One region of the Dyadobacter sandarakinus genome, then DNA from elsewhere that is predicted to be linked to it. Evidence: riboswitches for the same ligand, from Rfam matches in the RefSeq annotation. Region 1 holds a riboswitch; each other region holds the start of a gene.
What was found. A riboswitch is a leader RNA that binds a small molecule or an ion and turns the genes downstream of it on or off. The one in region 1 is predicted to bind S-adenosylmethionine.
Positions count from the first base shown of each region.

Region 2: another riboswitch for S-adenosylmethionine. It lies ahead of HWI92_RS24280 (homoserine O-acetyltransferase family protein); the one in region 1 lies ahead of HWI92_RS02150 (peroxiredoxin family protein).
Region 3: another riboswitch for S-adenosylmethionine. It lies ahead of HWI92_RS08725 (hypothetical protein); the one in region 1 lies ahead of HWI92_RS02150 (peroxiredoxin family protein).

Region 1 is NZ_CP056775.1:511,112-521,497, forward strand. It holds gene HWI92_RS02130 (sugar-binding domain-containing protein) at 1-155, opposite strand, end outside; gene HWI92_RS02135 (ABC transporter permease) at 673-3,099, shown strand; gene HWI92_RS02140 (hypothetical protein) at 3,160-3,534, opposite strand; gene HWI92_RS02145 (sulfatase-like hydrolase/transferase) at 4,237-5,976, shown strand; SAM riboswitch class I at 6,176-6,269, shown strand; gene HWI92_RS02150 (peroxiredoxin family protein) at 6,416-7,690, shown strand; gene HWI92_RS02155 (cysteine desulfurase family protein) at 7,748-8,926, shown strand; gene HWI92_RS02160 (SusC/RagA family TonB-linked outer membrane protein) at 8,967-10,386, shown strand, end outside.
Region 2 is NZ_CP056775.1:5,851,961-5,862,346, forward strand. It holds gene HWI92_RS24255 (OmpA family protein) at 1-74, opposite strand, end outside; gene HWI92_RS24260 (DMT family transporter) at 150-1,031, shown strand; gene HWI92_RS24265 (PhzF family protein) at 1,032-1,820, opposite strand; gene treA (alpha,alpha-trehalase TreA) at 1,947-3,497, opposite strand; gene HWI92_RS24275 (M20/M25/M40 family metallo-hydrolase) at 3,529-4,467, opposite strand; SAM riboswitch class I at 4,602-4,709, shown strand; gene HWI92_RS24280 (homoserine O-acetyltransferase family protein) at 4,872-5,924, shown strand; gene HWI92_RS24285 (glycerophosphodiester phosphodiesterase) at 5,964-6,734, opposite strand; gene mobA (molybdenum cofactor guanylyltransferase) at 6,906-7,502, opposite strand; gene HWI92_RS24295 (hypothetical protein) at 7,590-8,633, shown strand; gene mnmA (tRNA 2-thiouridine(34) synthase MnmA) at 8,784-9,899, shown strand; gene HWI92_RS24305 (LPD3 domain-containing protein) at 9,989-10,375, shown strand.
Region 3 is NZ_CP056775.1:2,174,406-2,184,791, forward strand. It holds gene idi (isopentenyl-diphosphate Delta-isomerase) at 1-186, shown strand, start outside; gene HWI92_RS08685 (sterol desaturase family protein) at 215-688, shown strand; gene HWI92_RS08690 (lycopene cyclase domain-containing protein) at 685-1,407, shown strand; gene HWI92_RS08695 (NAD(P)/FAD-dependent oxidoreductase) at 1,381-2,505, opposite strand; gene HWI92_RS08700 (methyltransferase domain-containing protein) at 2,489-3,184, opposite strand; gene HWI92_RS08705 (UbiA family prenyltransferase) at 3,177-5,138, opposite strand; gene HWI92_RS08710 (glycoside hydrolase family 26 protein) at 5,135-6,238, opposite strand; gene HWI92_RS08715 (Lrp/AsnC family transcriptional regulator) at 6,429-6,908, shown strand; gene HWI92_RS08720 (EamA family transporter) at 6,911-7,861, shown strand; gene HWI92_RS08725 (hypothetical protein) at 7,903-8,145, opposite strand; SAM riboswitch class I at 8,240-8,334, opposite strand; gene HWI92_RS08730 (sulfatase) at 8,640-10,067, opposite strand; gene HWI92_RS08735 (arylsulfatase) at 10,131-10,386, opposite strand, start outside.

The DNA of each region.
Region 1 (10,386 bases):
TCATTACGCTGCAACTGTGGGCGGGGGTATTCGCTGAGCGGAAGCGGCGACTCCATGGCTTGTTTTGTCCAGGCTGTGGGTAGCTTGGCAACCTGCGCTGAGACACTTCCGGCGGTAATGTAAATCAGTAATGAAAAATAGAAAGCAAACTTCATGGTAATGGTTTAGACTTCTTTTTAGTGAAAAATTACTGTGATATTTTCTGTCCCGCTTACCGATATGTATCATGTTGGTAAATGCGGTAAATTCTATGGATGGGTATAATTGATTCCTGAAAAAGCACTACCTGTTTCCCGCCCCAAAGTAACCGGCAAATCGGCTGCTTTCCATTACTTCAAGCCTGAATATGATGAAATTCCTGAATTTAGGTATTTTCATCAGGGGCGCAGCATGTGCAAATGCTGGTTCTACTTTCCGGATTTGTAAAGAACAGGGCACTCGATGAGTCAGGGGAGCGGGTGATTATTTTACTTGGGAAAAGAAGGAATGCGCTGCAAACCCGATTAGTGTAGCTTTATTTTTGAACATAAAATAGTAAATATAAACAGACCGCCGTGTTCGGAATCGGACGCCCGGGCAGTGTCAAATGGCCTCTCTGAGCTCATTTTCAAAGATTATGTCATGGGTACAATTGTTTCGCGACTCAGGTTATCAACTTGACTCTGTCTGTCCATGCTCATCAATTATACCATCATCGCCTGGCGCAATCTGCGGAAGAATGCAACCTTCTCGCTCATCAATGTTTTTGGACTTGCGACCGGTCTGGCGGTGGCGTTGCTGATTGTGCAGTATGTACGCTTTGAGCTGAGCTATGAGCACAGCAATCCCCTGAGCAGCTGGATCGTGCGCTTGTCTATGGATTATCTGAACGGTGAATCGGTAAGTGCGCAGGATGCGGAAACCTACCCGCCGCTCGGAGCGAAAGCAGTGGCAGAAATCGCCGGCGTCCGGCGCTACACACGTGCATACCCATTGCGCAACCGGCTATCGACGGTTCAGATCGGTGAAAAATATTACCAGCTCAACCATGTATATGCGGTGGACTCCACATTTTTCGGGATGTTTAACTATCCGCTGCTTCGTGGGGTGCAAAAAGAAATTTTTACCCGGCCCAGGCAGGCCGTACTGACCGAAACCATGGCGCGGACCTACTTCAGGACGCTCGATGTCGTCGGCAAAACACTGAAAATTCCCACGTCGAACGGTGGTATTTTGTTTGAAGTAATGGGCGTGGTGCCGGATTCACCAGTCAATACCCACCTGAAATTCGATATGCTGCTTTCTTACCCAACCATGCTGTCGGATCTGGGAGAAGAGGAAGACAACTGGAACAATAACAATGCTTATACCTACCTGCAATTGGCAGACGACGCTGATTATGCATCTTTCACGCAATTGCTTGGAAAGTTCAGCAACCGGCTGGTACAGGAAAAGAAAATCAATAACGAGCGGGTGATCGCCCAGCAAATCAGCGATATCCATCTTCATTCCCAGAAAACATTCGAAACAGAAGCAAATGGCGACTCGCGCTCGGTGTACCTGCTGCTGGCCGTGGCGATTCTGGTGTTGCTGGGTGCATTTGTCAACTACGTCAATCTCACTACCTCCAGAGCACTCGACCGGGCGCGGGAGATCGGCGTGAGGAAAGCGGTTGGTTCTACGCAGCAGCAGATCGGGGTGCAGATATTGGTCGAAACAATTTTGATCAATGTGCTGGCAGGTAGCCTGGCTGTGGGCCTGGTCGCGGTGCTTCAAACGCCTTTTATAAAAATAGCCGGCTTGCCTGACGGATTTTCCATCCTGGGAGATGCATTTTTCTGGAAAAGCACGGCGGCTTTTATCGTATCCAGCGTGTTGCTCTCCGGGTTCTATCCTTCCATTGTGCTGGCTTCATTTGAGCCTGTGAAAGTTTTAAAAGGTAATTTTTCAACCTCGGGAAAAGGCGCTTTCTTCCGTAAGGTGCTTGTTGTGTTTCAGTTCAGCGTTACGCTGGTCCTGTTGGTACAAACTGCCGTCGTGTACCGGCAGGTGAGCTACCTGCGGAACCAGGAACTTGGGCTGAACATTGAGCAAACACTGGTAGTGAAAGCGCCGGTGGGCGTTGATGCGCGCAATGGGAACAGTACCTTCCGGCAATCACTGCTGGAACAGTCGCAGGTGAAGTCCGTTTCGTTTTCGGGCACGGTGCCGGGCATGGGTACTGCGGGAATGGGGACAACCACAGGCGTGAACCTGGCAGGGACTGCCCGCAAAACGTCCTATAATTTTCATGTCGCTGCGATTGATACGGTATTCATCAACCAAATGTCAATCCGGTTGCTGGCAGGGAAGAATTTTGATGCAGCCACACGCGCAGGGTTTTCGGACACGACCGACCGGCAGCTGATTGTAAACCTGGAAACGCTACGGCTTTGGGAAATTAAGACGCCAGAGGAGGCAATCGGAAAGCGGGTTGATCTCTGGGGAAATCAGGCAACCATCAGAGCGGTGATCGACAACTACCACTACGATTCACCGAAAGTGCCTCACATTCCGATTATTCACTTGTACTCGCCCTCATTCGACCGGTATGCAAGTGTTAAGTTTGCCGCAGGCGATCCTGGCGAGCAGCTCGCCGTTCTAAAACGTGTGTTTGAAGCCAACTTTCCTTATTCACCCTTCACTTACTTTTTTCTTGATAGTGAATACGACAAACAATACAAATCGGAAGACCGGTTTCAGCAGGTTTTCGGATTCCTGACTCTTATTGCAATTGTTATTTCCTGCCTCGGATTGTTCGGGCTGGCCACTTTCACGGCGTCCAAACGAACAAAAGAAATCGGCATACGGAAGGTTATCGGTGCGACCACGGCAAATCTGGTTTTACTGCTGTCCAAAGAATTCCTGATGTTGGTTGGTATTTCCATTGCAATCGGTCTGCCTGTGACCTACTTCCTAGCTCATGCCTGGCTCGACAACTACGCATCACGTACGGAACTCACCGTGTACCTGTTCGCCGGTCCCGCTGTTTTAATCCTGCTGATGGTGTTATTGTCCATCGGCAGCAGGACCATAGCCGCCGCCTTGCTGAATCCAGTCAAGTCGCTGCGGAGCGAATAAACAGACGGGCATTCCTATCAAGAAATGGACTTGCAAATGGGTTTTATTAAACTGAAACCATTAATGTCCTCCGTAGAGACGCCTCAAATACTGTCTTTGCAGACTGGTGAACCCGGCCAGGCTCATGAAAGTCAGTAAGCTGAGAACCAGCACGATAGTCGGATGCGGGAAAAAGAAGTAGGTTGTAAAAATTACCAGCAGTCCTTTTTCTGCCCTGGCCCTGAATGCCGGATCAAAATCGGCGGGGCGGCCGAAGATTAATTTTACCTTGCCTGCAAGGCCGGGTGTTAGCGCGACCGCATAACCCAGTTCCACCAGATAGTGAAAGTGCTGCCACAAAAAACTGTGGCTTTCCAGCTGCCGCGTAAGGCCGTATCTTGGCTCCTCATCTTCCTCCGCAAAGGTCCCGAAAAGCTTGTCCCAGATAATGAACATATTCCAGTACGCCCAGATTTCCGATCATTTGGGTATGCGTAAAAAAGGGATATATGCCGTGGATCAGCAGCATCGTCGTGATCATTTCTGCGGGCCATGTAGTTGAGGCTCATGCTAAATGGGCTAGAAATGCTGGTGGTTGGTAAACGCAAAAATAAACAAGATTCTAAGTACTATACAAAATAAGTAGACTTCATATATTTTTACAGCTTGTGGTGGGTTAAATGCTTTTTCTGCGGTTCATTTGCGTGAGCAGGCAGATTGGTTTTGTTTCAAAGAAAACTGTAAGATTCATGATGGGCGTCCATACGGGTTAGACTGATCTTTTGTGCGGAGGAAAGTTTCTGCTACGATATACCAGGCATGGACGCATTGCCGCAAGTAGTTTGCATCGAAGCCCCCTGGTACTGCGTATAGGATGAAGCGTTAGTGGTTTTGCTGCTAAGCTTGGAATGCCTGATTAAACTGCGGGAGCATACGCGAGGTATGTCAAGTTTAAAAAAAAGGGTAGTTGCTTGAAAATGACGGAACCAGGCGCAGACAGAAAATTGCTGAAATACATGACGGTCAGCCGCTTTTTTTCGATATTGGGCTTCCGGCACAAGCCGGCGTGACATGCCCCGTAAAACACATTTGTTCAGCTTGTTAATCAACCTTTGCACTTTGAGAAATTCCCTGCGATATGCTTCAAGAATAATTTGTTTGCTCATTTTTACAAGCATTTTAATACATAATGCACTGGCACAAAAGCGGCCAAACGTTGTGTTGATCCTGACCGACGACCAGGGCTGGGGCGACCTGAGCATTCATGGGAATGCCAATGTGCAAACCCCGAACATTGACAAACTGGCCAGGGAAGGGGCAAGGTTTTCCAGGTTTTATGTGGCCCCGCTCTGTGCGCCCACGCGCGCCGGTTTGCTGACAGGCCGGTACCATTATAAGGCGGGTGTTTCGGGAGTCAGCAATTCCAAAGAATTCCTGAACCTGGATGAGTTAACCTTTGCCGATCTGTTTAAAAAAGCAGGGTATGCGACGGGCGCTTTTGGAAAATGGCATAACGGAAGCCAGTATCCTTATCATCCGAACGGCCGGGGTTTTGATGAATTCTATGGTTTTCTGAGTGGCCACTATGCCAATTACTTCAATACCATGCTCGACCACAATGGTGTGGCGGTAAGAAGTATAGGCTACATAACCGACGACCTCACAGACCAGGCAATCGGTTTTATTGAAAAAAATAAAGACAAACCGTTTGTCTGCTACGTCCCCTTCAATGCGCCGCATTCGCCTTTTCAGGTTCCCGACCAATATTATGACCGGGTAAAAGCCCGCGGTATCCGGCAATTCAGTCAGAACAAAACGCAGGAGCAAACAGAAGTAACGATTTCGGCGCTGGCCATGTGCGAGAACATTGACGATAATGTAGGGAGGATACTAAAAACGCTGGACGACCTGCAAATTGCCGAAAACACAATCGTGATCTACCTGAGCGATAATGGTCCCAATTCGTGGCGGTGGAATGGAGGTATGCGGGGACGCAAGGGTATGGCCGACGAAGGAGGTGTGCGTGTACCCTTTTTTATCCGCTGGCCTGGCGTAATCCCCGCGGGGAAGGTGGTAGAAGGCAATGCAGCCTACATCGACGTTCTTCCGACACTGGCCGACCTGACCGGAATTGCAACTACCGGTACCAGGCCGCTCGACGGCATCAGCCTGAAACCGGTACTCACCGGCAAAGCAGCCAGGCTACCCGGGCGATTGTTGTTTTCTTCGATCAATAAAACACATAGCGTGAGACAATTTCCGTATGTGTATCAGGATGGAACTTTGTATAATTTGTCAAAAGATTCAACCCAGCAGAACAACCTCGCAGAGCAAAATCCGGACATCACCCGGAGCCTGGCTTCGGAGCTGGATCACTGGTACAAAACGACTTTCCGGGAAGTCGACTCCGTAAGACCAATTCCTGTGGGATACCCTCGTTTTCCCAAAACCACGCTTCCTTCCCAGGATGCGATCCTGCATCCCTCCGCCACCGGCACGCTTTCATACAGCAGCGCTGCACCCAACTCGTCGTGGATCGCCAATTGGAACGATACCCAGTCCTATGTGACCTGGAATGTGGATGTACATACAACCGGGAAATACAAAGTGAGCATCCTGTACACAAGTCCGGAATCGGGCGTAGGCAACACATTTAAAGCCGAGCTGAATGGGAAAAGTATTTCCGGAAAGATCAAGGAATCCTTCGATCCGGAACTGATCCCAAGTCCGGACCGGGTGAAGCGGGAGGCTGAGTCTTATGAAAAAGAATTCAAAACGTTGTACGTGGGAGACTGGACGCTGGAAAAAGGGACCGGCGAGTTGAAGCTGTCCGTCTCACAACTGGCAGGTCAGAAATTCGCTGATGTCCGCGCAATCGAACTGGTACTGGTGCAGTAATCCACCCTTCATGCTCTTACTATCGAACGAAAAGTACGCCTGGTAGCGAAGGATAATACTTTGCAATTCCTTCCTGATGTCATCCTGAAATAGGATTTTTCCGCCTCAAATACCCCCTGATTGCTGGAAAATGATAACATTTTCTGCAATGCCTTTGCATTCTGGAATTTTGTTTTCAACTTTGTCTATCGAATTAATAGATTTATAAAGAAGGAAGGGAGAGGTTAGGCTCTGTGATCTTCTGGCAACCTATGACTTTTTAAGGTGCCCCAACCTAATTCTAATGATAAATCTGAGAATCCATTAAGCGGAGTAACAGAGTAAAGTGAAAAACGAGGAGGGTTGGTGCCTTCCGGAAAGTGTAGGGTTGTCTTTTTTACCGGCCGTCAGGATGGTGAAGAAAACGATGGTATTTACCTAAAACAAACAATTGAAGAACATGAAAAGCTTTTCCTCCCGATTGATAACTTATGCAGTATCAGCCGTTTTGCTGCTTTCGTCCCTGAATGTGCAGGCACAGAAAACCGCTCTGAAGGATGGCATCTGGCGGGGTATTTTCAAGATTGGCGACATTGAAGTCCCGTTTAACTTCGAGGTCAGCAATGGTGCAGGCAAAGCCCCGGTTTTTACCGCGATCAATGGCGACCGCCGGGACGAGTTCCAGGGCAGATTCATTTCCCGGGATTCCATCCAGGTTAATCTCAACACTTTTGAAACTGCCTGGTTTGCCAGGATTGAAAGTGACGGGAGCATCTCGGGTGTCCAGAAAAGCCTGGTGCCCGGTAACAACAGCCGGACACTGTCTTTCACAGCCGCGCCGGGAAAGTCCTACCGTTTCATTGAGCCGGGTAAAGAAGTTGCTCCCAAAGCCGATCTTTCAGGCCGGTGGTGGGTGAAAATTAAGCCAGATGCGGATGCGGAAGGAAAGCCTGCTCCCGACCGGGTTGCGGTTTTTGAACAAAAAGGAAATAAGCTGGTCGGAATCATTCTTTCTGTCTCCGGTGACAGCCGCGAGCTGGAAGGCAATGTGCAGGGGGACGAGTTTTACCTGTCAGGTGTGACGGGGTCGAGCCCTGCTTACGTGAAGGGAAAGATCAGCAGCGACCAATCCATTTCAGGAACCATCGGCGCGGGTGCGCACCCCACCCGCTTTGAGGGAATCAAGGATGACAAAGCTGCATTGCCCGATGCCTATGCGCTTACTTTTCTGAAACCGGGCTACGACAGGCTGGATTTTACATTTCCCGACCTGGAAGGCAAGCCGGTTTCGCTCCGGGACGAAAAGTACAAAGGCAAAGTAGTTGTGATCGAAATTATGGGCAGCTGGTGCCCGAACTGCATTGACCAGATCACGTTTTTGTCGCCTTGGTACAAGGAAAACAAGAGCAAAGGCGTAGAGGCAATTGCGCTGGCTTTTGAGGCGAAGGATGATCCCGCTTTTGCAAAAAATGCGCTGACCAAACTCAAAAACCGGTATGACATGCAGTATGATATCCTGTTTGCCGGAAAGGTAGGCGGCAATGCTGTGGCGGAAAAGTTGCCGGCCATAGACAAGTTTCTTGCTTTCCCGACGACCATTATCGTAGGCCGGGACGGAAAAGTGAAGGAAATCCATACCGGTTTCTCGGGCAAAGGTACGGGCCAGTTTTACCAGGACTACGTGAAAAAATGGAATGAAGACCTCGCCCGGCTGATCAGTGAGCCGCTGCCCTGAACTGCTGAGATGCATTAATCAACAAACTGAAAACGCAGATCAACAACCTGACTGAATATGGAAATCTATTGTGACAATGCCGCCACGACTCCGCTTGATCCGGAAGTCATTGAAACAATCCTGCCGTTTTTAATCCAAAACTTCGGTAATCCCTCGTCCACGCACTGGGCTGGGCGGAGAGTAAAAGAGGTGGTGAACCAGGCGCGTAAAAGCGTAGCCAAACTTTTGAATGCTTCTCCGGACGAAATCTTCTTTACTTCGGGCGCTACGGAGGCGATCAATCTTGCAATTTCGGGTGCGATTGCAGCCTATGACATCGATCATGTAATTACCAGCCGGATCGAGCACAAGGCCGTGCTGCAGACCATTTTGCAGCAAGAGAAAAAAGGCGGCATCAAAACCAGCTTTGTAAAGCTCGACGAACGTGGAAATGCAGACCTTCACGACCTTGAAAACCTCCTGCGTGCGAATCCGCGTACGCTCATTTGCCTGATGCATGGCAACAATGAAATCGGAAATCTTACGTATGTCAGGGCAGTCAGCAGCCTCGCCCGGGACTTTGATGCGATTTTTTTCACGGACACAACGCAGACCATCGGCAAGCAGCAGCTTGACCTTGGGGAGACGCACATAGATTTGCTGGCAGGTTCCGCGCATAAGTTTCACGGTCCCAAGGGTGCCGGGTTTATTTACATTAATAAAAAACATACAATCCCTGCGCAGATTTTCGGCGGCGGGCAGGAGCATGGACAAAGAGGCGGGACGGAGCATGTATCCGGCATTGCCGGCCTGGCAAAAGCATTGGAAGTAGCCTGCCGCGACATGGCTGTCAACCATGAAAAAGTCTCTGCATTGAAACAATACCTGATCCGCAAGCTGGCAATATGCGGCGTGGATGGCATTGGTTACAATGGCGAAAGCAGCTCGCCGGAACGTAGCCTGGCCAACATCCTCAGCGTGTCGTTTCCCTGTCCGGCCACGGGCAGTCTGGTAAAAAGCCTCGATCAGCTGGGCATTGCCGTTTCAGGCGGCAGTGCCTGTTCAAGCCAGGGCAGCTCGCACGTTATCAGTGCATTACCTCATCAGCCGGATAAGGAGCATGTCCGCTTTTCATTCAGCAAGTTCAATACCTTCGACGAGGTGGACCACATCGTGCAGGCAATTGCAGGCATTTACAGGGCGAACCCCGTTCAGAAAACCAATCAATCCCGCTTTCATTTTGAATTGACACATTAAGCACAATGCTTATTTATTTTTTACTACTGATATCTGCCTCATGAAGAAAAATTTAGTCCTGATTTTTTTCCTGCTCAGCTTTGTGCAAATAACACTTGCACAGAACATCAATGTATCCGGCAGGGTAACTTCCAAAACAGACGGTGAAGCGTTGCCGGGTGTAACCATTCTGATCAAAGGCACGTCCAAAGGCACCGCAACCGACGGGGAGGGCCGCTATGTTGTTGAAGCAGCACCCGGCTCGGTCCTGACATTCTCATTTATCGGTCTGAAAACGATTGAACTGAATGTGCCGGAAAACGGCAGGCTCGACGTGCAGCTGGAAAACGATGAGACCATTCTGCAGGAAGTGGTGGTCACAGCGCTGGGTATTGCCAAAGAGAAAAAATCACTGGGATATGCCGTACAGGAATTGCAGACCAAAGACCTCGCGGAAGCACGGGAGAATAACCTCGTAAATGCATTATCCGGTAAAATCGCCGGTGTCAACATAACAAATAGTCAGGGTGGGATGGGCTCGTCGCGGATCGTGATCCGGGGCGAAACTTCTATCGCAGGCAATAACCAGCCTTTGTTCGTGGTGGACGGGATTCCGGTGGATAATTCCCAGCTGGGTGCCGGCGCAAATGGCTCGCGGGACTTCGCAAATGCAATTGCCGACATCAACCCGAATGACATTGAGTCGATCAGTGTTCTGAAAGGGCCCAATGCGGCGGCGCTTTATGGCTCACGGGCTTCGAACGGAGTAATTTTGATTAAAACCAAATCCGGTAAAGGCACGCAGAAGGGCCTGGGTGTGAGTGTGAACTTTGGGTATACATTTGATAAGCTCCTGGTTTTGCCTGAATACCAGAACATTTACGGTCAGGGAACCGGCGGGGCATTTTCTTATGTCAACGGAAAAGGAGGCGGTGTCAATGATGCGACCGACGAAAGCTGGGGGCCAAAAATGGATGGAAGGCTGATCCCGCAATTTTTCTCAGAGGGCCAGCCGGCACCTTTTGTACCACATCCTGACAATGTCAAAAACTTTTTTGAAACCGGCCACACCCGCACCACCGGCGTGTCGGTTTCAGGCTCGAACGAGAAATTCGACTACCGGTTTTCGTTCAACAACAGCAAGCAGACCGGCGTGATCCCGAACACGGACATTTCCAAAAATTCCTTCGGCGTAAACACCACTTTCCGCCTGAATGAAAAGCTGACTTTGACGACCAGTGCCAACTTTATCAGAAATGCTTCCGACAACCTGCCGGGTACTTCGGGTCGCGGGAGCAGCGTTATGCTTCAATTTTTGTGGTTTGGACGGCAGGTGAATACGGAATTACTGAAAGATTATAATAAAGGCGGTTTTGATTACAACTGGAACCACAGCTATTACAGCAACCCCTATCTGCTGCAATACGAAAATACCGCCGAGCAGCGTCGCGACCGCTTTTTTGGCAATGTAAATCTGAACT
Region 2 (10,386 bases), 730 kb from region 1:
TGTGCAAACACCCGGGAACCACACAGGATAATCAGAAACAAGGTGGTGAGCTTCCCGATTATTTTGTTACTCATGCCCAAAAATATGAAAAGTGAACAGCGAAGCCGAAATACATCACGTAATTTTGGGACATAATTTTTTGTTTGCGTGTGAAAAATATTGGCATTGGAATCCTGTTTTCCATTCTCTGGTCATCGGCGTCGGTCGCTACCAAATTCGGTGTAATATCTGTACCCCCGCTGCTCCTGGCAAATATCCGTTTTTTCATCGCGGGCAGCATTTTACTTGCATTCTCGTACTTGTTTACCCGCGATCCGTCGTACAGGCTGCCCAGCAGGACGGAGTTCAGGCAGCTGGCTTTGTTCGGATTTTTGAATACAACGCTCTACCTGGGTTTATACGTGTTTGCCATGAAATTCACAGCGGCGGGTATCGGCAGTCTGTCCACCTCCACCAACCCGCTGATCATTGTGCTGCTCTCCTCCTGGTGGCTCAAAAGACGTCCGAAAAGTGAGGAGTGGATGGGAATTATCATGGGAATGGCGGGCGTGGGACTGGCTACTTACCCGCTGCTGGGTGACAGTCATACAACTCCTGCCGGTATTATGCTGCTGGCTGTCAGCATGGTAGCTGTGTCGGCAGCGAGTGTTTACTATGCTACCATCCAGTGGACTTTGCCCAACCTGCTGATTAATGGCTGGCAGGTGATGATCGGGGGCTTGCTGCTCCTGCCTGCTACTTTGCTGTTCAGCGATTTTTCAGTTGCACAATGGGATATGAGGTTCTGGGGGTCGGTGTTATGGCTCAGCCTGGCAGTGTCGATCGTGGGACTGATATGCTGGTTTTACCTGCTCCGCCTGGATACGGTGCGGGCTTCGCTCTGGCTTTTTCTATGTCCTTTATTCGGTTTCTTTTTTGCCTGGTGGCTTATGGATGAGCCGGTTACCATTTACACGGTACTTGGCACCCTGCTGGTGATCGGCGGCTTGTATGCAGGCCAGCGTACCCGGCTTGCTGGCAAAAAATCCTGATCAGTCGACCAGGATTTCGCCTTCAAGATAAAGTTTGGCTTGTCCCCCGATGTACACGCGGTCGCCATCGAGCTCACATTTCAGAAAGCCGCCGCGCTTGGAAAGTTGTTTGGCGGTAAGGCGGTTTTTAGAAAGACGTTCGGCCCAGTACGGGATGAGCGTCGTATGCGCCGAGCCTGTCACAGGATCTTCGTCAATGCCTGACTGCGGTGCAAAGAATCTTGAAACAAAATCCACGTCATTACCGGGCGCGGTCACAATAATACCCCGGGCGGGGATGGTTGACAAGATGATGATGTCCAGATCGAGGTCAAGTACTTCCTGCTCAGAGTCAAGTACAACCAAGTAGTCGGATCTGCCTTTGTACACTTCCAGCATCGTCACGGAATGGATACTTTCCACCAATGCGGGTGGCGGTACTGCTACCTGAAACTGGTCGACTGGAAAGTTCAGCGTGAGCCAGTTGTCCATGCAATCAACAATGAGCTCACCGCTGCGCGACTCGAAGCGGATGCGCTGACCATCGTATTTCTTTATATTAAAAATCACGTAGGCAGCTGCCAGCGTGGCATGTCCGCAAAGGTCTACTTCTACCGTAGGTGTAAACCAGCGGATATGAAATCCATTTTCAGTTGGTACGTAAAAGCCGGTTTCGGCCAGGTTATTCTCAGCAGCAACTGCCAGCAGGGTAGCGTCGGGAAGCCATTCTTCAAGGGGAACAATGGCAGCAGGATTACCGCCGAAAAGTTTATCAGTGAAAGCATCAATCTGATATATGGAAAGTTTCATGGAGTGTTCGGTGGAATGATAATATACCAAGGTATTAAAAATATCTTCTACAAAAAGGAGTATTGTCTGGAATTTTTCAAGATCAGATTAGAAACTCATTAGCATATTATAAAATGCAGTGGGTGCTCACCGCTGGTGCCGCTTCATCCGCAGGTATACGCCATTGGTCCAGCCAAAACCTTCCTGGTTTTCGTACTCGCCGCCGCCGGCCAGCAGGTTGGTATCGGCCACGTCGTACTTTTCAAGCATTTTACCCGAGTGCTTGAATTCCTTGTCAATCAGGGAAAGCCAGTTCTCATTGAGCTGATTGGCAATGCGGTTGAAATTGTAATTTCTTAATCCCTGATACGCAATCCACTGGAGAGGAGCCCAGCCATTGGGCGAATCCCATTGTTGTCCCGATCGTACTTTGGTGGTCAGCAAACCGCCGGATTTCAGAAAGTTGAGCCGCACATAGCCGCGGATGTAGTGTGACTGATCCTTACGCGCAAGTTTGAAAAACAATGGAAAAAGGCCGGCCAGTGTCAGGGGCCGGGTAGATTGCTGCTTTACAAAGTCGTAGTCCATGAAAAACTTCCGCTCGTCGTTCCAGAAATATTCGTGGATAGCCACTACCCGTGCTTTTGCTTTTTCCTCAAATTCGAGGTGCATTTTACGGTTATCGCCCAGCAGGTATGCCTCTGCCAGTGTTTTTTCCAGGTGATACAATAGACAATTCAGGTCTACGGGCAGGATATCGGTTGTATGGATCGTAGAAAAATCATTTTCATCGCCAAACCACCTGCTGCTGAAGTCCCAGCCCGATTCGGCAGCTGCGCGGATGTGCCGGTACAGCTGGTCACGCGGAGTGCCGTATTTTTCAAAAGCTGCGTCCGCCAGCTCAACATCCTCCCGGTACGATTCGGGCCGGGGTGTCGCCCGGTCGTCCCAGTACCTGTTCAGAACCTTGCCGCCGGGTAGATGTACTACTCTCCGGTAGGCCGTAAAGTCCTTTTTTGCTGCTTCATCATCATTCATCCAATAGTTGTACTCCTTCTGAAGTTGCGGCAGGAAGCGCGTCAGTATCTTATTATCCTCCATTTCGGCGTAAAGACGCACCATCAGGGAGAAAAAAGGCGGCTGCGACCGGCTCAGGTAATAGGTCCGGTTGGCTGTAGGTACATAGCCAAAGCTGTTGATGAGGTAAGCAAAGTTTTCAACCATATGCCCGATCAGCTCCTTTTTGCCCGATTCGCGCAGCCCTAGCATGGTAAAGTAGCTGTCCCAGTAATATATTTCACGGAACCGTCCGCCGGGTACTACATAAGGATGGGGCAGGGGAATCAGCGAGCCGCCCCGCTCCTGGTAATCCGGCTGGCGGGTGAGTACGGGCCACAGCCTCTCGATGTGGTCGGAAACGGGCTTGGAAGTATCTGCATGGAATGTGGACACGTAATGTGCCGGCATCTGGAAATGTTTTTCAACAAACTGCGACAAATTGAACCCAGGTTCACTCTTCTCGTGATGGTACCTTTCTATAATCAGTACAGGATCATCGATCGGCAGGGAGTCGGCAAAAGTTTTGGAATCCTTGAATATTTTACTATTTTGCACATCCCTGAACAAACTTCCGTACAAATCTTCGGGTGAAACATGTGAATGACCGTAAGTAAAAGAGGGGGCGACAAAACCGAACAAAACCTGATTGTTTAAGGGTGAGACATCCGACTTACTTTACCTCACTAAAAGTGAGCCTGGGAAGCTTCATGGCATTTTCAATGATCGCGATCTCAATGTTCAGGATGGCAGCTTCCGCTTTGGAATCCACTTTGGCGGGATCGTCCGTCGGCTTATGATAGTCGTCGTGGCCGCCGGTATGGAAGAAAAGTACAGGAATGTTTTTGGTATAAAATGAACCGTGGTCAGAGCCGCCGCTGCCTGCCTTGTCTGTAAAGAATTTGGCATCACCTTTTACACCTTCAAAAACCGCCGGCCACTCGGAGGCAGTACCAAACCCGCCGATACCTACTCCGCGCGCAGGATCGTACCGGCCTATCATATCCATGTTGGACATAAAGTTGACCTGGTTCAGCGGGATAGTAGGATTGTTTACAAAGTAGCGCGAGCCTACCAGCCCCAGCTCTTCGGCCCCAAATGCAATGAACAGGAAATTGCAGCTTTCCTTCACACCATTTTCAGAAAAATACCTGGCGAGTTCCAGCAGTCCGGCCACTCCGGACGCATTGTCGTCGGCACCATTGTGGATCTGACCTTCGGGCTTCTCAGCTTTGGAACTTCCCTGCATGCCCATGCCCAGATGGTCAAAATGCGCTCCGATGATAATGGTATAGGGTGCCTGATTATCGAGAAAGCCAATAACGTTCCTGGTTTCACGTATGCTGTCGGGGACGACCACACGCCGGATTTTGGCGGTAAAAGGCTGATAGTATCCCGTGGTACCCCTGGGCGCCAGGCTGTATTTTTTGAATGCACGCGCGACGTATTCGGACGCTTTTTTATTTTCCCGGCTGCCGGTACCGCGTCCTTTCATCTTGTCGGACGCAAGCTTGTTGACGTGCTTGGCGATGCGTTCCGGATCGGGCCGGATACCTTGTGCAAAGAGCGGTGTTGTAAAGAAGGAAAGAAGGCAGATAAGAACAGTTTTCATAAAAAGCGGGTAACAAAACGCCAAAGATAAGCCCGCTGGAAGGCCTCACAAGAGAATTTCGGCATTTGTTTGTTTTTTCAGGCACCTGCCTTTAATATTGCAACATCAATCAATTCGCTTCACTGCCAGCAGTTGATTTATAAAGAAGAGGCGAGAGAATGGGCTCTACGAACCTCTGGCAACCTGCTACCACTGTGGAGAAAGGTGCTAATTCCCACCTAAGTTATTAGGAGATATAAATTCAATTCGTTTGAAATTACTTTTGGAAATTTCTGTAAGCCGAGTGGCTTTATATTCTCTTATACCCGTGAAATCCTGAATGGCACGGCTCATGGTTTATTTTTGTCCTGCGGGGCAATGGTAGGCTGGTATAAAAAACAATTTAACCACGTGCGCTGGCACCTATGCAACCGGAACAGAAAATCTTTAAATATCCCTACGCCTATGCCCTCGAAATGGGCGGGGAGCTGCCAGGCTTTGAACTTACTTATACTACTTACGGGTCGATCAATGAGGAAGGGACCAACGTTGTATGGATCTGCCACGCACTGACGGGCAGTGCCAATGCGACCGACTGGTGGGACGGGCTGGTGGGGGATGATAAATATTTCAATCCGCGGGAGCATTTTGTGGTTTGCGCCAATATACTAGGGTCGGCTTACGGCTCCACAGGCCCGCTGTCGGTGAATCCGAGAACGCATAAGCCTTACTACCGCGACTTTCCCACCGTAACGGTCCGTGACGTGGTTGGTACACTGGACCTGCTTCGCCAGGAGCTGGGTATCCGCAAAATTAATATGTGCATAGGCGGCTCGCTGGGCGGGCAGCAGGCATTGGAATGGGCGGTGGAAGTGCCCGACATTTTTGAAGAACTGATCCTGATTGCATCCAATGCATTGCACTCTCCCTGGGGTATTGCATTCAATGAGTCACAAAGAATGGCGATCGCGGCGGATCCTACTTTTAAGGAAGAAAAAGACGATGCGGGAAGCATGGGAATGCGGGCGGCGCGCTCCATTGCATTGCTTTCCTATCGTAATTATGATACCTATAATTTCACCCAGGCTCGCGACAATCCTGATCAGATTGATGATTTCAGGGCATCGTCGTACCAGCAGTACCAGGGTGATAAGTTTGTGAAGCGGTTCAATGCATTTTCGTACTGGATACTGTCCAAGATCATGGACTCCCACAATGTAGGACGTAATCGCGGAGGTATTGTACATGCACTCGGGCAGGTGAAGGCCAAAACGCTCGTGCTGGGTATCAAGTCGGATCTGCTTTTCCCGCTATCGGAGCAGCAGTTCCTGGCCCGCCACATTCCCGATGCCGTTTTTCAGGAAATAGACTCCCTGTATGGTCACGATGGATTTTTGATCGAATACAAGCAGCTCACACAGGTGATCCGCGCCTGGCGGGAAACAAACGGACAGCTTCAAACCGCAAAAATCGGGTAAGCCCCGATTTTTGCAACTGATCCTATATTCTCCCGAAATCTATTTTGTAATGCGGAGGAGCAGCTCGGGCTCGTTGGTAGTGATAAAATCCACATTCTTTTCGAGCAGCCATTTCATTGTTTCCTCGTCATTGACGGTCCATACATTCGTGGTCATTTTCTGGTCGTGCATGGCGCGGATGTAATCTTCATTTTTCTTGATCACGGTGTAGTGGTAATCAATACCATCCAGTCCGGCTGCCCTGATCTCCTCAGGCGTTTTGTCACCCATCAGGTACTCCACGTGAGCTTTCGGCGCCAGTTCCTTTACTTTTTTACAAACATCGAAGTCAAAAGCAATGTAGTCCGTAATGCCGGCTACTTTCAGGTCTTTCACCATTTTAACGCATTTGGCGGCAAGGGCCAGTGAACGTTCCTTGCTTATTTTGGAAGTTTTGATTTCCAGGATCAGACGTGTTTTCTTTTGTTTTGCACCGGCCTTCAGGTAAGCTTCCAGGGTAGGGAGCGGTTCGCCATTATCCAGTTTGATCTGCGACAGCTCAGCGGAGCCCGTCGTTTCAATATTGGTACCCTTAATGGAATGGTCATGCAAAACATACAATACCGAGTCGGCCGACATGTGTACGTCGAACTCGCTGCCATAGCACTTCATTTTGATTGCATGTTCCAGCGCAGCAATGGAGTTTTCGGTGGCGCCGGTATTTTTCCAGGCTCCCCGGTGGGCAATCACCTTGTTCTTATTTTGCGACATACCGTCAAAGGATGTAAGGCTGAATGCGGCCAGTGTCATGGCCAGGATCATTTTTTTCATTTGGTAATAAAAGTTTTAACTACTTCAATAAGGAACCAGCACGCGCAGTTTAACCCTGCCTGACTGATTTCCGGAGGCGAAAATTACAGCAACTTTGCGCCAGCAATGTTAGCATTGTATTAATTCTTCCGCTTTTCACCTGGGCACACATTGACAAAAACAGAGCAAGACTTATAATTCCGAATTTTGCTGCAAAAGCATTCTTGCATGCTCATATTCCTGCGGCGTGTCCACACTCGTCATAGTCAGCTCACTTTGAGGAGTGTACTGCTGCGTCTTGTAATTTTTCAGAAAAGACTGAAGACTGGTTTTTCCCTGATGAAAAGAGCTTTCCAGTAAAGGAATACTTGCTGCGGAGTACCAGCCAAGCAGCGGCTCGTACCAGCCTTCCCGATTAAAGTGTACAGCTGCGATACTTCCGGGATCAATGTGATGTAAAAAGCCGGTTAATGATGCCTCCGAAATGAACGGATAATCGCATCCAACAAGCAAAAAGTCACCGGTACCCAGCATTTTTCGGGCTGAAAGCAAGGCCGCTATGGGTCCGTTTCCGGCAAATTCAGGCGCGTCGGTTATCACACGAAAGCCGGGCAGGACGGATGGAGCCTGCATAGGATTGCACGACAGCCATACTTCGCTGCATATTGGGGCAAGAAGGTCATACAGGTGGTACCGCTGTGGTTTTTGGTGGTAAACGAGCAGACTTTTGTCCGTGCCCATGCGTGTGCTGAGGCCACCACAAACAACAATTCCGATCGGCTTGCGCATGATAGCGGGGTTTCTTATTGCTGGGGAAAATTCCGGTAAAGTGAACTTTACACGCAATTTGAGCGGAAAAATAGTAATTTGAATATTATGGAACAGGGTGATGTAAGAATACTGAAAAAGAAGCCAATTTATCCCGTCAGTGCTGAACTGCGCAAATACCTGCGTTTTTACCAGCGTGATGCCAGGCTCCCGGTAGGTTATCATGACCTGGTTAATTTCTATGAATCGTTTCCCCTGACTGATAAAAATGGAAAGGATACCCTTTGGGAAAGTCCGATGTACCCGCCGCTCGAAGTGGAGCGCCTGCACAACGGACTCAAGAAAGCGTATGCCATGCTGAAAGCTTCCGGCAACCTCAGGATTGTGGAGCACAAGTACATTGAACGCATTGATTACTGCAAGTTCGGGAACTCTAATCCGTTCAGGATCAAGATTGTAAACCGCCTGAATGATATTTACGATTACTTTTATGTAAAAAAAGCCGACGCCTCCCGCATTTACGGACTTGAACTTGAAGAGATTTTTTCACCCAATCAGGTGAACTACCTTGTGGATGGCGATTCGCTGATTGAGGAGCACATTGCAGGCATTCCGGGCGACGAATTTGCCAAATCGCGCCTGCGCCACACGGACTATAATCCGATACGGATCGCCAAGGAATTTGTCAAGTTTAATGAACGCTGCAAGATTACGCTCCTGGGCGATATGCGATCCTACAATTTTGTCATGCAAATCACGCCCGATTTTGACGATTTTCAGTTCCGGCTTCGCGCCATCGATTTTGACCAGCAGTTTTATGAAGGCAATGCAAGGGTGTATATGCCGCAGTTTTTCAAGGAAAACAAACCTTATGTAGAACTGGCGATGGAGTGTCTGACAGACAAAACCGTGCTGCAATACCAGCAGGAGGAACAATCGTCGATCATGTATCAGGCACGCAGTGACAAGCACCGGCTCAAAGAGTTGCGCGACGTTTCGATCAAGGATAATATTTCCACCACAGATAACATTCACCAGCTCCGTGATGGCCTGGCGGCTTACTATGCCGACCAGAATTACAGCAAATGTGAAAGCATGACCGAAATTGTCGAGCTGAATATCAAGAATGTAATCAGACAGGTAATTGCCTGAGCAATTCAGTACCAGCAGGCGTTCACACTGGTCCTGCAAAACTGACCCGCATTATCCGTACCTTTGCGGAACCTGACGGTCGATTATGGCTGTTACAGGTTTTCAAATTTACATAATCGGAAGGCATTCAACCTTCGGCTGATTTATCCAATGAGCAAACACGGACGCATTCTTGTCGCCATGAGCGGCGGCATCGACAGCTCGCTCGCAGCTGTCCTACTTCACGAACAAGGTTACGAGGTCATCGGGATGACCATGAAAACCTGGGATTACGCCAGCAGCGGCGGTACCAAAAAAGAAACCGGCTGCTGCTCCCTCGACTCCATCAACGACGCCCGCACAATTGCAGTCGAACTCGGTTTTCCGCATTACATTCTCGATATCAGGAATGAATTCGGCGATTATGTGATCGACCATTTTACCGGCGAATACCTGGAAGGCCGTACGCCCAATCCTTGTGTACTTTGTAATACGCACATCAAGTGGGATGCATTGCTCCGCCGCGCCGACCGCCTCGACTGTGAGTTTATTGCTACCGGGCATTATGCCAATATGCAGTTCAGCAACGGCAGGCATTATGTTTCCAAAGGCGTAGACACCTGGAAGGATCAGAGCTACGTACTCTGGGGGGTTTCACAGGAAAGTCTTTCCCGGACCAAGCTGCCGCTAGGACACCTGCGTAAGTCGGAAATCAGGGAAATGGCGCGGGAGCGGGGATTTATTGATCTGGTCAATAAATCGGAAAGCTACGAGATCTGTTTCGTGCCGGATAATGATTACCGCGGGTTTCTGAAAAGACGCATTCCCGGCCTGGAAGCCGAGGTGGCAGGCGGTAACTTCGTTTACGCGGATGGTACGGTTGTCGGAAAACATGAAGGTTATCCATTTTATACCGTTGGTCAGCGGAAGGGACTGGGTATCGCACTGGGACGTCCTGTTTTTGTAACTGAAATCCGGAAGGATTCCAATGAAGTAGTGCTCGGCGACATGCCTGACCTTTTCCGCGACGGCATGCATGTCAGCAAGCTGAACCTCCAAAAGTACGCTTCTATCGAGCAGCCGCTTGAAACCATCACCAAAGTCCGCTACAAACACGACGGCACGCCTGCAATCATTGAACAAACCGGTCCTGATCAGATTGTTGCCCGTTTTCACGACGGCGTCAACGGCATTGCACCTGGCCAGGCGGCTGTTTTTTATGAAGGTGATGATGTGGTAGGCGGAGGCTGGATTATGAAAAGCTTCCGGCAGGAGCGGGGCTGGTAATCAGGTCAGGTTTCGTTAACTTGCCCTTTCCGCACCAATTACTTTACTCAATTTCCTCTGTATTGTTTACTACAAACCAAACATGACAGATGGATTTAAATCTCTTGCGCCGGGTGGCGAGGGAAAGAGTAAAAGTTGACCTTGTAGCAACAGAAATCGGCATTTACAGAAAAGAGCTGGATGCGGAAATCAAGTTTAATATGTCTGGGGTGAAGGAATGCATTAACCAGCCATTTGACCCCTATCCGGATAAAATACTGTTGCTGATTGAAGGCTTGGAGGATGCGCTCAGGGGCGCTAGGTATGTCGGGTTTACTTCACATCAAAATCATCCGAAGCAACACGTTATCGGATACCACTTCTTTGAAACGGAAATAGGCGGGAAGACCGCCTATTTTAATATTCAATTTACAGTTCAAAACCGCTATTTTCTGTATTCAATCACGGAATCGATCCGGTGGGAGACCCTGGAATAAAAAAACACCTG
Region 3 (10,386 bases), 1.7 Mb from region 1:
GAGCTCGATCATGTTTTCTGGGGTGTTACAGACGACCTGCCGGAGCTGAATCCCGAGGAAGCTTCGGATTTCAGGTATCTGACGACCAGTGAGATCCGTGCTGACGTAGCTGCAAATCCCGGCGCTTACACCGAATGGTTTAAGATTTGTCTCTCAGAGGTGCTGGACAAAATCCCCCTGCCCTGAACATCAACCTGCTTTAAAATATCATTAAATGGAAACCTGGATCATTAACACAGCGATTGTACTGGCCGCATTCGTGGGTATGGAAGTTGTAGCCTGGCTGGCACACAAGTACCTGATGCATGGCGCACTTTGGTTTTTGCATCACGACCATCACCAGCGCGACGACGGTGATTTCTTTGAAAAAAACGACTACTTTTTCGTGCTTTTCGCCATTCCGGGCATCCTGGCCCTACTTTCTGGCCTGCGCGGCGGTGTCAATCCGCTTTTCTGGATAGGCCTGGGGATTACCTTGTATGGTTTTACGTACTTCCTGGTACACGACATTTTTATTCACCAGCGCTTCAAAATGTTTCGCAAGACGGAATCAGTATACCTGAAAGCCATACGCCGCGCGCACAAGATGCACCACAAGCACCTCGGCAAGCACGACGGCGAATGCTTCGGAATGTTGTGGGTGCCGCTTAAATATTTCAGGGAAGCCCGTAACAATGCCGCGCGATGAACTACCTGTATCTGCTGGTGGACCTCGGCGCCATAATTGTACCGCTTATTTTCTCGTTCCACCCAAAAATCAAACTGTATCAGCAATGGGGTGCCATATGGCCCGCCATATTCCTCACGGCAGCACCCTTCATTATCTGGGACAGCTTTTTTACGAAAATCGGCGTGTGGGGCTTCAATCCGAAGTACCTGTGCGGCATTTACCTGTTCAACCTTCCTATCGAGGAAATTCTGTTCTTCATCTGCATTCCGTATGCCTGCATGTTCACCTACTACGTTTTCAGAAACTGGAAGGGAGTTGATTATAAGATAAGATCAGAGAAACCAGTGACGGCATTGTTCCTGCTTGTTTCGCTGGCGGGCGTCGTTGTTTTCAGGGACAGATGGTACACCTTGTATGCGCTGGCAGGTTTGTTTGTATTCCTGGGCTTCCTTCACTTTGTGTATAAATGCCGCTGGCTGAGCCTTTTTTACTTCTCCCACATGTTCTTGCTGGTGCCCTTCTTTATTGTCAATGGTATCCTTACCGGAACCGGGCTCGATGAACCCGTGGTATGGTACAACAATGCAGAAAACGTGGGGGTCCGGCTTTTTACAATCCCCGTGGAGGATGTTTTCTATGGCATGTTTATGCTCCTGATGAATGCATTTATTTTCGAAATACGGCTGCCGCCTAAGACAACAGACAAAACGCTAGAACCGGTCGCCATGCGTAAGTGAGATCAGCTTGCGCGTGAGTGCGGGCGAGTTGGCCAGGAGCCGCAACGACCAGTCTGTGAGGGTACTTTTTCCAAAAAGATTTTGCAGATACATGCCCGCTGCGATGCGGCTGCTGAATGCGCCTTTCCATGCCCGCTCATACAAGGCAGCAACTTCCACGCCATTCTTCTGGTTTTTGAAAAAAACAGCCAGAGACTCGGCGAGCAGCATAGAGGCACGCATGGCCATGCTCATGCCATTGCCGCAAAGCGGTGTAATACAACCGGCCGCATCCCCCAGCCGCAACATCCCTCCCGATGCAGTACTGCGGTAGCTAAAATGCACATTGCTGATCACCATCGGTTCGGGAAAGAGGAAGTCTGAATTTTGGAAGTAGTACTTCAAACGCGGATTTTTGAATAAAACCTGCTCCTCCATCTCAGGGATATGCCTGCCATGTCGCGCCAGGTTTGCTGCGGTTGTAAGATAGCACAGGCAGTAGCGGTCGCCATCCACTTTGGAAATGCCGCAGTATCCATCCTGAAAGTTGTGCAGCTCAATGCGGTCCGCAGCCAGGTCGGTGCGGATGTGATATTTTACACCGATGTAGTTGGTACGCTCCCGGCGGGAATCCCCGACAAAGGCCGGGGTATATTTCCCGAAGCTGCCACAAACCACGCGCGAGCAGAATGTACCCGCAGACGTCTTAGTCTCGTAACCTTGTGAATCGGATCCCTCCACAGCGGATACCCTGCAATTTTCCAGTACTACTACGCCCCTGTCCTTTGCCAGCCTGCTCAGGGTATCATCCAGGGTAAAGCGGCTGATGCCGAAACCTCCGGATACCAGGGGAGCATGCAGCATAAAGCCTTTTTGAGAACTCACACCAAGCTTTGTAATCCGGGGTAAATTCATGTCCCGCAGTGGAACGCCCAGTCGTTCCAGGAAATCCCAGCTTTCCATGCTGATGTACTCCCCGCAAACCCTGTGAAAAGGATAGGATTTTTGCTCAAACAAAACAACATGCAAACCCTGCCCGGCCAGCTGTATGCTGAGACACAGTCCCGCAAGTCCGCCACCGACAATTGCGCAGTCGTACTGTTCAGAGCTCTTTTCCATACACAATTACTTCATGCCTGAATGCCCATTTGTTCTTCACGGTAAAGTTTTTTGCACCTGCTGCATGAAGGAGCTCTTTCCATTCACGCTTTTTAAAGCCGCGCAGCACTGAGAGGGGCGCATCATTTTTCACAAGGTATGATTTTGAAAAAAGCCGGGTCAGCCACTGAATGGAATAATAGGCCAGCGGGTTCCTTTCCAGGTCATTGATGACGAGCGTAGCACGGTGGTCCAGAGCAAAGCGGACCAGCTCTGCAAGCTGAGTATCAGACAAATGATGGCAGAACAGGGAGGCGTGGATAATATCAATCTTCGGCAGGTGAAGGTACAGGCTCCGGTAATCATCACAGATCAGGCTGATTTCCCGCACAGCAATGTTTTTTCGGGCGTAATCAATGCAGACAGGCTTGATGTCAATGCCATGCAGTTGAAGCTGATACCCGCTTTTTTGTTTCCAGTCGTAAATCCGTTTCAACGTATCCCCTCCCCCGCAACCAATATCGGCCAAAATGCAGGTTTGAGTTTTGTCGAGCACTTTTTTCAGGGCAGCAAATGAAATTCGGTATCCGCCGAGCCAATGGTTAATTAAGTCGAGTTCACGGACGTTCCGGTACAAGTCGCCAGCGGGGATATTTTCCTCGTCCAGGAGCTCTTTACGGTGGCTCCTTTGGTTAAACATACCGAAGGCGCATGGTTTCGATGCTCAGCCCGGGTCCGAAAGCCGCCGCAAAAATGCGCTCGGAAAGGTGTTCAGGTTTTGCCTTTTCCAGCAGATCTTTCAACACGAACAGGACGGTTGGTGACGACATGTTACCATAGTTCCTGAGCACATTGTAGGTGGGTGCCAGGGCGCATTTATCAAGGTCAAGTGCGAGCGCAAAATCATCAATAATACGCTTGCCGCCCGGGTGCACGGCCCAGTGCCGGAAATCTTCGGCCCGCACGCCTACTGCATGGAGCATGGGCCGGATATTGTCGCGGATCAGGTCCGGTACATAGGATGACAGGTTCATGATAAAACCCGTCTCCGACAATCCCCACGCCATATCTGTATATCCCTGGTGCAGCAGCATCGCGTCGAAAGCATCAATCTCGACATGGTGGGCATACCGGGTTTCGGGTTGTGAAGTCACGATTACTGCCGCAGCTCCATCCGCAAAAAGCAGGTTAGACAGCAGGTAGTCGTCATTGAATTTCTTCTGAAAATGAATGGAGCATAGTTCGGTGCACACGATCAGTACCCTTGCCTGCGGGTGGCTCCGGCAGATGGCGTCGGCATTCTTCAATGCCAAAATTGCCGCATTACAGCCCATGAAGTTGATACTGCTCCGCTGGATGGTGGGGTTCAGGCCGAGCTCCCGCACAAGCTCGATATCCAGTCCCGGCGCAAACAAGCCTGTGCAGGTAACCGTGATCAGGTGCGTCACCGTGTTTTTCCGGCCTTCAAATCCCTCAATTTTGCCGACAGCATCCATCGACAACCGCGTAGCGTGCCGTCGGTAATATTCCATCCGCTGACTTAATGTAGGTTCGGGAAGCAGGTCGGTGCTGTTGCTGAAAAATTCAAAATCACCTGCACGTTTTCCAAAATCACCAATTACCGAGTAGCGATTTTCTATGCCTGTCTTGCCGGCCACAATCCTGATTTTTCTTTTTTCCAGCGGATCGCTGGTGGCGGCAGAGTAAAAGGCAGCAAGCTCCTCCTGCGAAATACAATGGGCGGGCACTGCCGTTTCAATGACTGATATATAACTCAAAGGATTGCGGGTGATAAAAATTAAAACTAAAAAACAACCATTCATACAAACCGCGGCAATCCAGTTCATGCGCATGGTATTCCTGAAATTGGCGTGAGCATTGTCCTTCCAAACCAGGTAAAACCAGTAGCCGAAATAAGCTACAATCGGAAAAAAGAATACCTGTATGATATAAAAAATCATTCCAAGTTCCCGCGCACGGAAATACATGAAATAAAACAAGTTACATAACACAAACATGATCGCCGTGAACACGAAAGTACCTGTATAACCAAGCTTGTAACTGATCGTCACCACGCCGTCACGCAGGTCTTGCCGGTGCTGGTACACCTGGGTGAGCGGGTAAGCGCCGGCGATCTGAAACGAGCACGCAGCCAGGATCATCATGTTTTCGCGGGTAAGCGGGAGCGCACTGCCCGACACACCCGCAACAGACAGGTAGTAGGTAAATGCACCCTGAAAAAACACCACGACCAGAAAACCCGCTACCGGATACTTTTTCAGCCTGATCTGCCTCGAACTGTATGCGCGCGAAGCAGCAATGTACAGCACAATGCAGCCGGCGAATACCACATTTACGAAAATAAGCGCCAGAAAGGTTGCGGCCAGGTCAAGAAAAATCGTGAGGTAAAAAAGCCAGACTGTCGGCTGAGGCGGTCGTTCCAGCCCGCCAATGCTCTCTTCATCCCGGTCTACGTAGCTGTTGTAACCGTTGCTCGACGGATATACCAGCAGGTGAATGATCAGGAAAGCGGCCAGTGCCTGCCTGTGCACCACAATTTCGGCCTGACTGTATGCAAGCAGAAATAGAGGGAGCAGGAAAAATGAGAAAGGGATCCTCAACAACCTTACGGTATCCCGTACCGGCAGGCTCATCGGTATAATCCTTTCAGGTCGTTCTCAAACAAAGTATACGGATCATTGTAAAACTTTACAAAATCGGGCGCACTGACCTGATCGGGAAAGGGTGCGTAGTAGTGGGTAGGACTTTTGGTGTCATTCCGCCAGACGAGCACGTAACAAAGATCCAGCTTTTCAGCTTTGAGCGTTTTCAGGAGCGTTTCGGTCCACCAGATGGGATTGGGAATACTTTCGAGACCTGTTTCCGTAAATGCGGCCAGCTTGCCGGCTTTCCGTGCATAGCCGGATACTATTTTCAGTTTTTTCAACCCTGCATCCAGATCATACTTTCCGTCCCGCCCGAAGTCGCCGTAATTGTCCATTCCCACCATATCAACCCACTCGTCACCCGGATACCGTTCCAGGAAATCAGCTTCCGAACGAAACTTGTTGTCGGGAGAAAACGCGTAAATGAAGTTATGTACATCCAGACTGTCGCGCAGGTATGAAACCGTAAACCGCCAGACGGAAATAAAATCTTCTCGCGATGTGTGTCCCTTGCCCCACCAGAACCAGTCGCCGTCAAACTCATGATAAGGCCTGAAAATCATGGGAGCGAGTGTCCCGTCTTTGGCCCTGACCGACTTTGCAAAGTCGCCTACCGTTTTCAGGATCTGCTTATACTGCGTATGGTGCGACCCACCGGGTTTGATGAGGGCCATGGATGCACTGGAAACCGAATCTTTCCAGTAAAATCCGCCGCCCGAGGCAGGATTGGAAAAGTGCCAGGCAACTGTGGTCAGCCCGCCACGCTCATAAGTATCCACTACATTATTACGCAGTCCCTCCGCGTAGGCAGGAATGGCATCCGCCGGCCTGCCCGACAGTCCGCTGAAATCAACCCCGATCACCGCCGGGTGCGACCCTGTAACCGATTTTACATCCGAGCGGTCGTGCTCGCCCGACCAGCCGTGCCCATATTCGGTAGCATGCTGGTGGCCAAACAGTACGCCTGTACGTGCGAGCGCACCCAGGTTCCTGTACAGGTTCCGGGTCTGAAGGGTGGCTTTTTTGTCGATTTGTCCCAGGACATTACCCGAAAGGATCAGCAGGAGCAGCAGTAAATGATTTTTCATCGGATCAGAAAAACGTTGACAAACTGAGTTGTTCCCAAATAAATGAAGTTATGGGCGTTTTTTTCTATAAACAGAAAAAGAAAACCTCAGAGAGATCGCCCGGCGCCTGAGCAAAATCAAATGAATGAATAAAATTCAGAGATTTACTTAACGGACTGCATATTATTCGGGATATCGCTTACTTTGCAGAATGATAAGCGGAACTGATATTTTTCTGGATAAAACAGACCTGGCAATCCTGAGACTCATGCAGGCGAATGCACGCATTACTAATGCCGACCTCGCCCGTGAGCTTGATATGGCACCGTCGGCTGTGCTGGAACGTGTCAAAAAGCTGGAACAGCGCGATGTAATCCTGCAATATACGGCCCGCCTCAACCCCGCAGCGGTCAACCAGAAACTGCTCGCATTCATTTCTATCAAATCGTCGGAGGGAATGGGGAGCAACCACACTGCCCTGGAACTTGCCAAAGTGCCTGAGGTACAGGAAGTGCATCATATTGCAGGGGAAGACTGCTACCTTGTAAAAGTACGCACTGCCGACTCTGCCTCACTGATGGCATTGATGCGGATGACACTTTCCCGTATCCCCAATATCATATCTACCCGTACCACGATCGTGCTGGAAACCGTGAAAGAAGAACAACAATTAGTCATACCGGAAAAATAAAGATGATGCAGACACCAGGCAAAGCTCCTTCGTCCCTGTTAGTTGTGCTGGCATTTGCCACCGTTTACATTGTTTGGGGATCCACCTACTTTTTCATTCAGCGTGCGCTTGCCGGCATGCCGCCCTTTTTCCTTGGCAGTTTCCGGTTTATGGTAGCCGGAATGATCATGATGACGTGGAGCCTGCTGCAAAAGGAAAAACTGTTTGACTGGGCTGCAATGAAGCCTGCAATCATCACGGGTTTGCTTTTACTATTTGTGGGGAATGGGGTTGTGATCTGGGTCGAACAGTTCCTGCCAAGTGCAATGGTGGCAATTATGGTTTCGTCCGCTCCGATCTGGTTTGTAGTGCTCGACAAGCCGAAATGGTCTGAGAACCTGAACAATAAAACCTCCATCTTCGGGCTGCTGATCGGGTTTGCGGGTGTGATCCTGCTTTTCAGTGAAAAGATCATGATCTCCATGTCTTCGCTCAACAGTTCCCGCGACCTGTTTGCATTGGGGCTGGTGGTACTTGGCTCAATGTCCTGGGCGGGCGGTTCGCTGTATTCCAAATACAATGCGGTGTCGCCCTCGGCAACCGTAAATTCTACCTGGCAGATGCTGACTGCCGGGATCGCATTTATGCCCGGTGTCATTTTTTCCGGAGAGCTGAGTAGCCTGGACCTAGGGAAAATTCCTGCCGATGTATGGCTTGCGACTGCCTACCTGGTCACATTCGGATCCATTGCAGGATTAAGTGCCTACGTGTGGCTGCTCAAAGTACAGCCTGCTACCAAAGTGAGTACCTATGCGTATGTAAACCCGGTTGTAGCGGTAATGCTGGGTATTTTCTTTGCAAAAGAATCCATATCACGGATCCAGATCATCGGACTGATGATCATTCTTGGAAGCGTGCTCCTTATTAATCTACACAAATACAGAAAGCCCAAAACACTTACACCCGTGGTGTAGATCGTGCATGCCCGGCACCCGAAGCGCCGGGCTGCGCCTGCTTAGTACCTGGTTACTTTTTCAACCCGGGAAATATCCTGGTTGCGTTTGATAAGCCTGACAATCTGATCGAAGTCGAGGATGTTAGCCACCTCCACGGATATCGTACCGACAAAGTCTCGGCCTTTGCTGATGAGGTTGAGGTGCTGGATTTTGGCACCGTTTACAGACTCTACTGTGGTGGTAATGTTGTAAAGGCTCAAACCATTTCTGTAAATGACCCTGAGCAAAAAAATGTCCTTCATACGCGTTGTTTGTTAATGGCTAAAAATAAAACAGCTACTCCCTTGCGGGTCACATCATGCGCACTCCTTGGTTACTCCGGTGGTTGGATGTTGAGATTTATCCATAGAATTAGGTTGGGGCACCTTATCAGGTTTACAGGTTGCCAGAAGATCGTAGAGCCTAACCTCTCCCTTCGTTCTTGATAAATCTAGTAATTCGATAGACAAAGATGATATATTGAACTGAAATTTACAAGTTTGCGTAAAAAAAAATTGAAGTGTCTGGAAGATAGCCGAGAAAAATCCCCAGGAGCGTAAGTACAGCCTGATTATGAGCGGGAACAATGAATATGCCCCTTACGGGTTGCATGAACGCAATGCATTCTCCCATAAGCAGCTGCACACCGGCATGCACCCTGGTTACAGGTGCAATACCGGTGTGCATTCCTCAATTCCAGCCAGTCATGGCAGCAAAGGTGCCATCGTTTTTCATCCGGCTGAACCGGCCAAACCAATCACTGTGCGGTGAGGGGATACCCTTTTTTCAGCAGGCCAGCCAGTTCTTTGAGCGTAGCTGTGTACTTGTCACTTTTGTACAGATTGGTAAATTCGTCGGGGTCGCTGCCGTGATCGTATAGTTCGATGCCGGCGCGGCCTTCATCCCACTCGGTGTAGCGATAGTGCTCCGTACGCACGCTGCGACCGAAAATATTGCCGCGCCGCACCTGCGTGTAGGCAGGCTTGTCCCAGGCTGCAGCCGGGTTTTTCAGTAATGGGGTAAGGCTGTAACCCTGCAGTTTTTGTCCCGGATCAAGCCCGCAAAGCTCTGAGAGTGTGGGGTAAATGTCAAGCAACTCCACGGTCCGCGACGAAGATTTTCCCCTGGTACCACCCGGTACTGAGAAGATCAGCGGAACCCGGGCCGAATTTTCAAAAAGGCTCTGCTTCATCCACTGTCCGTGCTGGCCTACGTTGTAGCCGTGGTCACTCCAGAGGACAATAATTGTCTTGTCTGTCAGTTTGAGCCTGTCGAGCTCGTCGAGCACCCGCCCTACCTGCGCGTCCATAAAGGTGATCGTGGCATAATATGCGTGCAGCGCCTCTTTCCGCTGGTCAACCGATAATCCCCAATTCGCAGGCTTGGTAAAAAGCGCAGCTTCGGGAATGTCGTCCAGGTCGCCCTCCTTTTCAGGTGCAAGCGGCACTTTGCTTTCTTCGTACATATCAAAATACTTTTTGGGCGCTACATACGGCGAGTGCGGCCGGTAAAATCCCACTGCCAGGAAAAACGGTTCATCCTTCTTTTCATTCAGGATCCGGATGGCTTCGCTGGCCACCTTTCCGTCGGTTTGCTCCTCATCCGTACCTTCGGTAGCCCGCCATGCCAGCGCACTGCCCAGCCCGCGATCGGGTGTCAGGTTTTTAATCAATGCTTCTTCATCCTTGTCGCGGCCGCGCGGATTTACACGGCGGTGCCACGAAAGGGTATCATCCAGCCCATCCGTACCGATCTGTCCCGGAACACCATAGTGGTATATTTTACCAACCCTTGCACTGTAATAATTGTTGTTCTTAAACAATTGCGGCAGCGTCACAATGTCGGGCAGGTTCTGCCGGAAGTGGGTCTGCAGTTCGTAAATGCGCGTAACATCCGGCCGTTGGCCCGTAAGCAGGGAAGAGCGGCTCGGACTGCAAAGCGGAAACTGCGTATAAGCCTTGTCGAACCTGACCCCGCGTCTGGCCAGCCGGTCTATATTGGGCGACTTGACGAATGTATTACCGTAACATCCCAGGTCGTTGTTTAGATCGTCCACGGCAATAAACAACACATTGTACTGCTGCTTTGCCTTTTTAGGACCGTCTCCGGCGTAGCTTTCAGGAGCCGGGCATTGCGCCAGCAAAAGGGCCAGTGCCCCGGCAAGGGCGTATTTTCTCTTCATCATTACAGTTGATTAACCATTGTTCCTTTTCATAAAACAACTAACCTGATCGTGCCTGGAAGGTTTTCATTTTCCGGCTTTGGCCTTTTCATAGTCGTAAAACCACTTGAACGTTTTATCATAATCCTCTGCTCCTACCCGCTTGTACCACGACTCGTACTGCTCCACCATTTTTTTTGCTATTGCAGGTTGTTTGTCAAACTGGTCATTGAGCTCGGTGCGGTCTTTTTCAATGTCATAAAGCTGCCATTTTTCGGTTTTCTCGGCTACCAGCTTCCATTTGCCATCCAGGATCGCGCGGTTGTTTTCGTGCTCCCAGAAA